Regions from separate parts of the Psychromonas sp. MME1 genome, predicted to be linked through region 1. Evidence: predicted binding sites of a transcription regulator. Region 1 holds the regulator's gene; each other region holds the start of a gene.
What was found. Region 1 encodes FliA, which starts transcription of late flagellar genes. Its sites were predicted from a motif close to CTAAAGNTNNNNNNNNNNNNGCCGATA; they were not measured.

Region 1 (3,282 bases):
AAATTAGCCGAATATATTCCAGAGGATGCGTCTTCGTCACAAGTTCAGGATTATATACAAGCATTATTGCAAGAAAAATTAAAAGTAGGTAATAATGAAATTTTAGCGCAGGGAGGAGCCATTGCGCTTTTGGGGCCAACTGGGGTTGGAAAAACAACCACCATTGCCAAACTTGCAGCGCAATTTGCCATGAAATATGGTGCTGAACAGGTTGCATTAATTACTACTGATACTTATCGTATAGGGGCTCATGAGCAATTAGCAACCTATGCTAAAATAATGGGCTGTGCGATACGGGTTGCAAAAGATGCCGATGAGCTTTCAGAGATATTGTATCAATTCAGAGAAAAGCGTTTAGTACTTATTGACACAGCTGGGATGGGGCAACGAGATGTACGATTATCGGAACAACTTGATACGTTAATGCGTAATAGTCGGGTCAATATCCATAGCTATTTAGTTATATCATCTACATCTCAACGGCGTGTTATTGAAGAAGCTTTATTACATTTTAAACGAATTAAACTTTCTGGTTGTATCTTAACAAAAGTCGATGAAAGTGTCGGTTTAGGTGAAGTGCTGAGTGTTACCATGGAGCATGCGCTACCTATTAGTTATGTGACAACGGGGCAGCGAGTGCCTGAAGATATTGAAATAGCAAAAACGGAAAGTTTAATCACGCAAACATTAGAGATGATGAACGAGTTATTCACACAGCAGCAACAGCAGTGGTTTGATAACTTTAGCGATTAAATTTTTTGTTATAATTAGCAATAAAGGTAATAGCAAACCTTTATCGTATAAAATAAGTTAATAAATAATGAGTAATATGATGATTTCAGATCAAGCAAGTGGCTTAAGAAGAATGACAAATAATCAAGTAAAAGTAATTGCCGTTACCGGTGGTAAAGGCGGCGTGGGTAAAACGAATGTTACTTTGAATCTTGCTGTATCACTTGCGCAACGAGGCAAACGAGTTTTAATTCTAGATGCCGATTTAGGTCTGGCAAATGTCGATGTGCTACTTGGTATTCGCGTCACCAAAAATTTATCGCATGTCTTATCTGGTGAATGCACCCTTGATGAAGTGATTGTGGAAGGTCCGGATGGGGTCATGATTGTTCCTGCGACATCTGGAACACAGTCAATGGTTGAATTGTCTGATGTTGAGCATGCTGGGCTGATTCAAGCCTTCAGCTCTTTACAAACTCCGATCGATATTCTTCTGATCGACACCGCCGCCGGTATTTCCAATATGGTTGTCAGTTTTGCTCAAGCGGCGCAGGATGTGATCATGGTGGTTTGTGATGAACCTACATCAATTACAGATGCCTATGCACTGATTAAAATTTTAAGTAAACAAAATGGCGTTTATCGTTTTAAAATTGTTGCCAATATGGTTCGTAGCTTACGAGAAGGGCAAGACCTATTCACTAAATTGACGCGCGTAACGGATCGTTTCCTCGATGCTTCCTTAGAGCTTGTTGCTTGTATCCCATTTGATGGCAATGTTCGCCAAGCGGTGCGTAAGCAAAAAGTGGTTGTTGAAGCATACCCTAAAACACCTGCATCATTAGCATTAAAGGCATTAGCAAATCGAGTTTGTGATTGGCCTATCCCGAATCAACCCGGCGGACACTTGGAGTTCTTTATTGAAAAATTGTTACTCAATGATAATGCTAAAATAAGCGAGTTGCCATAAGTGATAAAAGCACAGGGCTATTACAATAATACTTCAGATCTCATTGACCGCCATTCTGAACTAGTAAAAAAAATAGCTTATCATCTTAATGCTAGGTTGCCTGCTACCGTGCTGATCGATGATTTGCTGCAATCTGGTATGATTGGTTTATTGGAAGCTGCGAGAAATTTTGATGCCTCTAAGGGCGCAAGTTTTGAAACTTTTGCAGGTATCCGGATACGTGGTGCAATGTTAGATGAAATACGTAAAGGCGATTGGGTACCGCGTTCAGTGCATAAAAACAGTCGTGAAATAGCGGCTGCAATCAACGCGGTTGAAAAACGTACTGGTCAAGATGCAAAGGACAGTGAAGTTGCAAAAGAGTTAGGTATATCACTTATTGATTATCAACAAATGTTGCAGGATGTAAATTGTGCTAGATTAGTTGCCTATGAAGATATTTCTGATTGTGATGAAGTGCATGGGGAAGAAAGTAGTGATACTGTTTTTGATGCTGTCAGTGAAAATCAATTTTCAAGCAAGCTCGTGGAGTTGATAAAACAGCTTCCTGAACGAGAAGCATTAGTATTATCCTTATATTATGATGAAGAGTTAAACTTAAAAGAAATTGGTTTAGTACTCGATGTGAGTGAGTCTAGAGTAAGCCAAATTCATAGCCAAGCACTACACCGCTTGAAAGCAAAAGCGCTAATTGCTTAGTGAGTTGCTAGACATGCTCTTCGATTACTAAGAGATACATCACAGTTGCATTAACAAATAAAGAAATGACAGGCTATTACGCTCATTTTTTTTTATATTTGCTTTTATTTATTTGTAGTAGATAAATAAAAATATTTTTTACTTAGGGGAATGTTTTGGACAGAAATATGAAAGTGCTAATTGTTGACGATTTTTCAACAATGAGAAGAATTATCAAGAATTTACTACGAGACCTTGGTTTTACAAACACATTTGAAGCTGATGATGGAAGCACGGCTTTACCTATGCTTAAAGAAGGCGGCTTTGAATTCGTTGTAACTGATTGGAATATGCCAATTATGCAAGGAATCGACTTGTTAAAAGAGATTCGCAAAGACCCCAACTTGAAACACTTACCTGTTTTAATGGTGACGGCTGAAGCGAAACGTGAACAAATTATTGAAGCGGCTCAAGCGGGCGTAAATGGTTATATCGTGAAACCTTTTACTGCGGGTACGCTAAAAGAGAAGTTAGATAAAGTATTTGAGCGATTAGGTTAAAAAGGAAATCGCTATGGCGAACCCATTGATGCCGCTACTCTCTATTGAACAAGCTAGAGCTGTTGTTGCTCATCTAGAAGCTGACGATATAGATGCTGCAAATAAAATTGTTGAAAATGTAACTCTTAGTACCATAAACAAAGATTTTGTGTTTGATAAAGTAGGTGAATTAACAAGAGAACTGCATGATACATTAGTTAGTTTTCAAGAGGACACTAGGTTAATTGATTTAGCTGACCATGAGCTTCCTGATGCTAAAGATTGTTTAAATTACGTTATTGAAATGACCGATAACGCAGCCAATAAAACGATGGATGCAGTTGATTCTTGTCTACCCATTGC
Region 2 (3,282 bases), 410 kb from region 1:
TCAAAGCAGTTGAAGTCAAAATCTTTATTTCTCCCCTCTTCAAAACGGCTTTGGTAGAGTGCTGAGCTGACTTGTTTTAAAATGATTTTTCGATCAATTAAATCATCTTCGGAAAGAGCATACTCAAGAATACAACGGATATAGTTAGCGAGGTGACAAGGATTTGGGTAAAAAGAGTTACGACTCAGTTGTAAAATCGCCGAATAACTACTGATCACGAGTTTATGCTCGTTCATTTCATTGGCTAAGATAGCCACTTCTTGATGCCGTTCAATACTATGATTGGTTATACTAGCAGCATAGCTAAGTGTTGCTAGCGCTTTCTCTAGTTCACCATTTTTTTTATAGGTGCGTGATAGCCACTGATAGGCTTCTATCTGTAAGGGGGAATTTTGTATTACTATGTTTAATAAATTAATCGCCTCTGATAGCTTATCCTGTAAATAATAAGCTTTACCTAAACTGATGCTCGCTCTTATTAGTGGTCTGTTTTCTACGAGCGGTTTAAGAATTCGTTCTGCATCTTCGTATTTCTCTATTTCTATGTAGATATCAGCTAAGAGGGCTTTACATAATTTTCTGTAATCAGCGCTTTGATTAATTTTTTCTTTGCATAATGCAATGGCCTGTGAATATTCTTGTTTTTGTAAGGCATCAAAAATATCAACGACTACCTCTTTTTTTTGTGCGGCTTTACGCAGTCGATTAAGTAGTTGTGTTTGAGAAAAGGGCTTCATTAAATAATCATCGGGTGACTTTTCAAGCGCGGTAAGTACCATCCCTTTATTATTATCACCGGTGATAATAAAACATATTGCATGATTGGTGATTAACTCTTTTTGACGTAGAAAATCAATAAGTTGTACGCCATTTTTGCCCGACCCTAAATTGTAATCCACAAGAAATAGGTCAAAAGTTTTTTTCTCTGCTAATTTCACAGCGCCTTCAGCATTTTCAGCAAAGGAAATCTTTTGTGCACTAGCCCCCTGATTAGTGAGCATATTACGCAGCATGATATGGAATGCTTTTTGATCATCAACAATTAAAATATTTTTGTCTTTATAATTAAACATTGTTTATTGATCTTCACTTTTATTTGAGAATGAGCGTAATGTACTTAATTGTAGATAATAATAAGCTAGGATGTAGTGCAAAACGATTATTTTACGTACTTTGTATAGTAAAACAAATATTCTATGAAGGGAAAGACTTTCAGGGGAGTGAAATGGTGGAGGGAGGTGGATTCGAACCACCGAAGCTTACGCGGCAGATTTACAATCTGCTCCCTTTGGCCACTCGGGAACCCCTCCGTTATTTCGCGGGCAATAATAGCAGATAATAGAGGCATGTGAAGTTAAAAAAATAAAAAAACATTAAATAAAATCAGTTTGTTGCCGATAACACTTTATATCGGAGATAAAACAATGAAAATGTATGAATAGTAAACAGCTAGATAACAATTTATTGATAAATGAGTGGCAATTAGGGCAGCAATTAAATGCTGCTGTACACAATGGCACGCGTGACAAATTTAATTTGTTACTCAGTTTTTTATCCGATGACGCAAGAGATTTTGCACAATTTGATTTAGCGGCAAAAAAAGAAGTGGCTTTAGAGACAACCGCATCGTTACGCCAACAGTTTCAACTTCCTCCTGCTCAACCCCTTGTTAACGGAGGTGTTACCCTTGAGCAAGCATGTAATATGAATGCTGATTTACATAATAACCATTTTCGTACAATTCGTTTAAAGCAATTATTGCATAATGAAGCACTGCTAGCTCGCCCTGAGCAAGGTGAATTTAGTGATGACATTGTTGATAATATATCCTTAGTTGCACAGCAGCGCCTTTCTGCCTCATTAGGCAATTCGTCTATTCAATTCACCTCAACCGGTGTCACAAATGAGCTCATGAATCGCTATCAAGAATTGGATTTAGATAATAAACCAATTAAAGTGAACTATATGTAATGGTTAATGGAATGGTCTACGCGCTATTTCATATTTTTGAGGAAGAATAATGGCAACGGGTTTTTTTGCTGTGTTTGATGATATTGCTGCTTTGTTAGATGATGCGGCAATGATGAGTAAAGTCGCGACTAAAAAAACCGCGGGTGTATTGGGTGATGACTTGGCTGTGGGGGCTGAAAAAGCATCTGGATTTTCTTCAAGCAGAGAGTTGCCTGTGTTATGGGCAATAGCGAAGGGCTCTTTACGTAATAAATTGATCATTTTACCCGTTGCTTTTCTATTGAGTGCCTTTGCTAATTGGCTGATTATCCCTATTTTAATGGTAGGAGGGATATATCTTGCCTTTGAAGGTGCAGAGAAAATATTTGAGTATCTTCAAAAAAAAGAGAGTCGGCCGATCAACACCATACTCGAAGATGACCAAGATTTTTTGAATTATGAAGCAAAAAAAATAAAATCAGCGATACTGACTGACTTTATTCTCTCCATTGAAATTATCGTTTTAGCCCTCGGTACAGTCATGCAAGAGCCTTTAATATTACAAATTATTGTTGTTTCATTTGTGGCTCTGTTGGCGACAGTGGGTGTTTATGGCTTTGTGGCACTTTTGGTTCGCATGGATGATGTCGGCTTTAAATTAATAGCGTTAGCAGAGCAGAAAAATAACCTTTTAAAATTTATCGGTGAGTTACTTGTTGCGGCATTACCGAAAGTTATTCGCCTATTAACTATTGTCGGTACGTTAGCTATGTTACTCGTTGCCGGAGGCATATTTGTGCACAATGTGCATGCTATTGCTGATTATTTATTATTTATGCCGACGATGTTAGCTGAATTATTGGTAGGGCTTATGGTTGGACTAATAACGTTAATGGTCGAGAAGGGTATTGCTAAGATTCGGGGTAAGCATTAATAGACGTTAATTGTAAAACCTATTAATGCTTTTATTGCCATACTATTCAAAAACAACCGTACGGTTTGCGTAGACGAACACTTTATCATTTAATACTTGTTGTAGGGCTTTACTTAATACTGAGCGTTCAACATCTCGCCCTGTTTTAGCGAGGTCTTCTGCGCTGTAAGCATGATCAATATGGGCGACATCTTGGGTGATGATTGGCCCTTCATCTAAGTCATTATTAACAAAATGGGCCGTTGCACCAATAATTTTTACGCCACGGTCGAATGCTTGTTGATAGGGTTTCGCACCGATAAATGCAGGTAAAAATGAGTGGTGTATATTAATCAATTTATTACTATATTGTTCAACAAATTTAGGCGTTAAAATGCGCATATATTTAGCTAAAATCA
Region 3 (3,282 bases), 1.5 Mb from region 1:
TAGCACTGCTTAAACTCCATCAAGCTGGTATTCAACTATTAAATCAAAGTGTGCTATTAAAAGGGGTTAATGATAATGGCCAAGCTTTGATTGCGCTCAGTGAGAAACTCAATGAAGCCAACATCCTCCCTTACTACCTCTTTTTATTAGATAAAGTACAGGGTGCTAGCCATTTTGATATAGAAGAAAAAAGTGCACAACATTTAATGAAAGAGATGAGTATCGCCTTGCCAGGTTATTTAGTACCTAGACTAAGTCGAGAAATTGCAGGTCAGCCAAGTAAAACGGTTATTGATTCGCTATAATGAAATCATTTCCGAGTAAATAACCATCAATAGGATCAAAAATGTCTAAAAAACGCGTACTTGAGCAGTTAAAAGAGAATATAAAAATAATTTATCACAAAGCCGTTGATGCCGATAAACAACTTGAATTGCTGCGCAAGCAAGATAAAGCCGCTTTTGCACAAATTTTTAGTGCGGATAGTGATTTTAAAAATCATTCCACCACCTTTCTCCCCTATGTCGAGGAGTTAGCGGCAAATCTACAGGAGATTCAAACAGATAATGAAGACCATTTTAAAACACTGCTCCCTGCAATTGTGGTCAAAATTGAGTTACTTTTTAAAACTCTCAATGCATTTAAAGAGAATCTAAAAGCTTAATCGCTCGTTCCCCATTTTAAACGAATCCCGTTACTGCAAGTAACGGGTCAACAAACCACCGTCAATATAGCTACTACTCGGCTTTTTCCTCAACCTGCTCTGCATCATCGGGGCCTTTAAGAAAATCCTCTAATCCCTTTTGAATAATCTCGTAAGTTTTGTCAATATTATCGGCAATTTCTCCTTCTAATACTTTTAACCCCCCTAGGACATCCCGGGCTTCAGAAAAACCTTGATCTATCCCCCCCCCCAATAAGCTCAACAAAAGAACGTTTCGCTTCCTGCTCATCCATTTCAGGATGCTGCCCTTGGTAAGCCGAGAAAAACTGCGTACTAAACGAAAGGATACGCTCCGCGGTCGCTTCGGGACTAAAATCAATGTCAGATTTTTGATAGGTATCTTCAACCGTATTCTCGACCCCCATATTTTTCAATACGTCGTTAATACCCTGCAAAGCCGCTTTTAAAACTAAGGTATTGGGTCTATTGGCGATAGTCTCATTAAATTGCAAAGATGATTGCAAAATAGCGGCATTGAGCTGTTTTTTATTAATCGCAATTGCAGATGGATCTATTTTTTGCGCTTTATCAGACTTAGCATTCTCTGATACATGTTTATCGAGGGAAGCGTGATCTTTATTACCATTTTCTTTCGCCAGGGTACTTACCGCTTGGCCGAAAGAAGCATTAGAATTGATTGAAGAAACCATAACACGCCCTCTTTATAACGATTGAATAATAAGTAATGCCCAACAAAATAGAGCACTTCGATGATAAATTAATACAATACCTATTTTGTTTATATATCGACCAAATTAAGCAAAACTTTAATCTGCATCTTTATATTTTATACCATACAAAAAAATAACGGCATTAATCTTCGTTTGCCAAACAACCTATTCTCTGTTACTAATCCTAATAACAACTATTAATGGCAATTTTTACAACTACAATATCGTTATTGAGCGAATAAATGGAGCAACCATTGGACAAGGATAGTCAGCTAGATAGTCAGCTAGTTTCCACACTTTCTCCTAAAAAAGGAGTTGAAACGACCATTAACAGTAGCGATGGCATTGATATGATAAGCCATGGTAGCGAATTTACGATCAATATCATGACACCTGTTGGCATGAAATTGATGAGTAAAACTAAATTTATAGGTTATCACTCTAACAACCTCATACTACTTGAAGTTCCCAATATTTCTGAAGACAAAAAAAATGCTTTTTTTCAAGAAGGATTTTTGATGAATGTCCGTGCAATTTCTCAAAAAGGCGAAGGGGGAATCATTCAATTTCGCAGCCAAATAATGCATATACTCAGTGGTGTTATTCCAATGATAATTATCTCTGTTCAGGGGTAATGAAACTTCGTCAATTAAGAAAAGAGCCGAGATATGAGGTGAGTTTAACGGGGTATGCAACAGTTAACGGGAAAAAAGTGGAAACCGAAATACGCGATCTATCTAAGGGTGGCTGTCGTTTTATTATTTCAGCCTTAGCCAAAAACATCGAGATTGGTGAAGAAGTCACGATTGATATTTTTACTGATCCGAAGAAAAAACAAAATCAGCTATCGCTCAGTGGTCGTCTATGTAATTTACAGAGCTCGCTTCACTACTCCAAATACGGTTTAAGATTCGACCTAGCAGGCCAAGATCACGTGAAAATATTACTTAGTAATATGAAGTTTAATGGCACTAAATTCGTATTGAAAAGTGAAATTGCACCGTAAATTACAGCCCTGATAAGCAATCAACTATAAAGTCAGGGCTATAACTATAGCCATCTGCGTTGTTATAAAATCTCTATGTAGAATAACTACACTTAAATTTGATGCCTCACATCTCGGCACCCTTTTTCTGTTGATTTTGCATCTTGAAGTAGCATGGGTATAATACCAATTCCAATAAATAGCTGATCTATTTTACTGGTTAAAACAACTTACTGCTGCGTTGTAATTTTCGCAAAGGGAATAACCATTTACGTCAAATTACGCCTTGAATTAAGCTGTTTTTCCTACGCAAAATTTAGATCACATACTTACCGGAGTTGGTATAAGTGATACTTTCATTGTATCAATATTATAACTTATCGAGTTTTGATTCTATCTCAGCTATTTTGCTTGCGACAACCGCCTGTAAATGTTTTAAATCGTTTAATATTTGTTGTTTCAACTCTTTTTCACTTTTTACCTGTACCGTTAATGTATCAAGCTCTTGAGTAATGTAACGTAGTGAACTATTTATTTCATATACATTACGAAAACCACGCCCCCCATGATCTGCGCTTATTTTTTTGTGCTGCCTAGGAAATTTAAATTTAACGCTACGAGAGAAAAATTGATGTGCTCCTTTATCTTTTTTAAAATAGATCTTTAAAATATCGTTATCACCTTCCTGACGAATACTATAACGCTCAATTTCATCAACATTTGTTATGCCAATACTTTGTAAATTTTGATACATAATAGATCCTTATCATGGATTCCAGTCAAGCCAGTTCAGCTTAGCAATAACATAAGCTTAGCCTATGTTATTAGGAAATAAGTTATGCCGATAAAAATAGTAAGCGGACAGTTCAAATAATTTACAATTAAAAACGTTTAAAAATCAT

Region 2: the regulator FliA is predicted to act here: its motif matches at 1,374-1,400, upstream of AB2N10_RS07300 (VC2046/SO_2500 family protein).
Region 3: the regulator FliA is predicted to act here: its motif matches at 1,469-1,495, upstream of AB2N10_RS15900 (DUF5610 domain-containing protein).

The regions. Positions count from the first base shown of each region.
Region 1 is NZ_CP160906.1:1,992,409-1,995,690, reverse strand. It holds gene flhF (flagellar biosynthesis protein FlhF) at 1-753, shown strand, start outside; gene AB2N10_RS09080 (MinD/ParA family protein) at 833-1,702, shown strand; gene AB2N10_RS09075 (RNA polymerase sigma factor FliA) at 1,703-2,401, shown strand; gene cheY (chemotaxis response regulator CheY) at 2,557-2,940, shown strand; gene AB2N10_RS09065 (protein phosphatase CheZ) at 2,954-3,282, shown strand, end outside.
Region 2 is NZ_CP160906.1:1,585,384-1,588,665, reverse strand. It holds gene AB2N10_RS07310 (response regulator) at 1-1,073, opposite strand, end outside; tRNA gene AB2N10_RS07305 (tRNA-Tyr) at 1,227-1,310, opposite strand; gene AB2N10_RS07300 (VC2046/SO_2500 family protein) at 1,435-1,971, shown strand; gene AB2N10_RS07295 (DUF808 domain-containing protein) at 2,021-2,884, shown strand; gene purU (formyltetrahydrofolate deformylase) at 2,927-3,282, opposite strand, start outside.
Region 3 is NZ_CP160906.1:3,476,802-3,480,083, reverse strand. It holds gene epmB (EF-P beta-lysylation protein EpmB) at 1-305, shown strand, start outside; gene AB2N10_RS15910 (hypothetical protein) at 347-664, shown strand; gene AB2N10_RS15905 (DUF5610 domain-containing protein) at 738-917, opposite strand; gene AB2N10_RS15900 (DUF5610 domain-containing protein) at 886-1,374, opposite strand; gene AB2N10_RS15895 (flagellar brake protein) at 1,650-2,030, shown strand; gene AB2N10_RS15890 (PilZ domain-containing protein) at 2,030-2,401, shown strand; gene AB2N10_RS15885 (DUF3461 family protein) at 2,751-3,134, opposite strand; gene greB (transcription elongation factor GreB) at 3,272-3,282, opposite strand, start outside.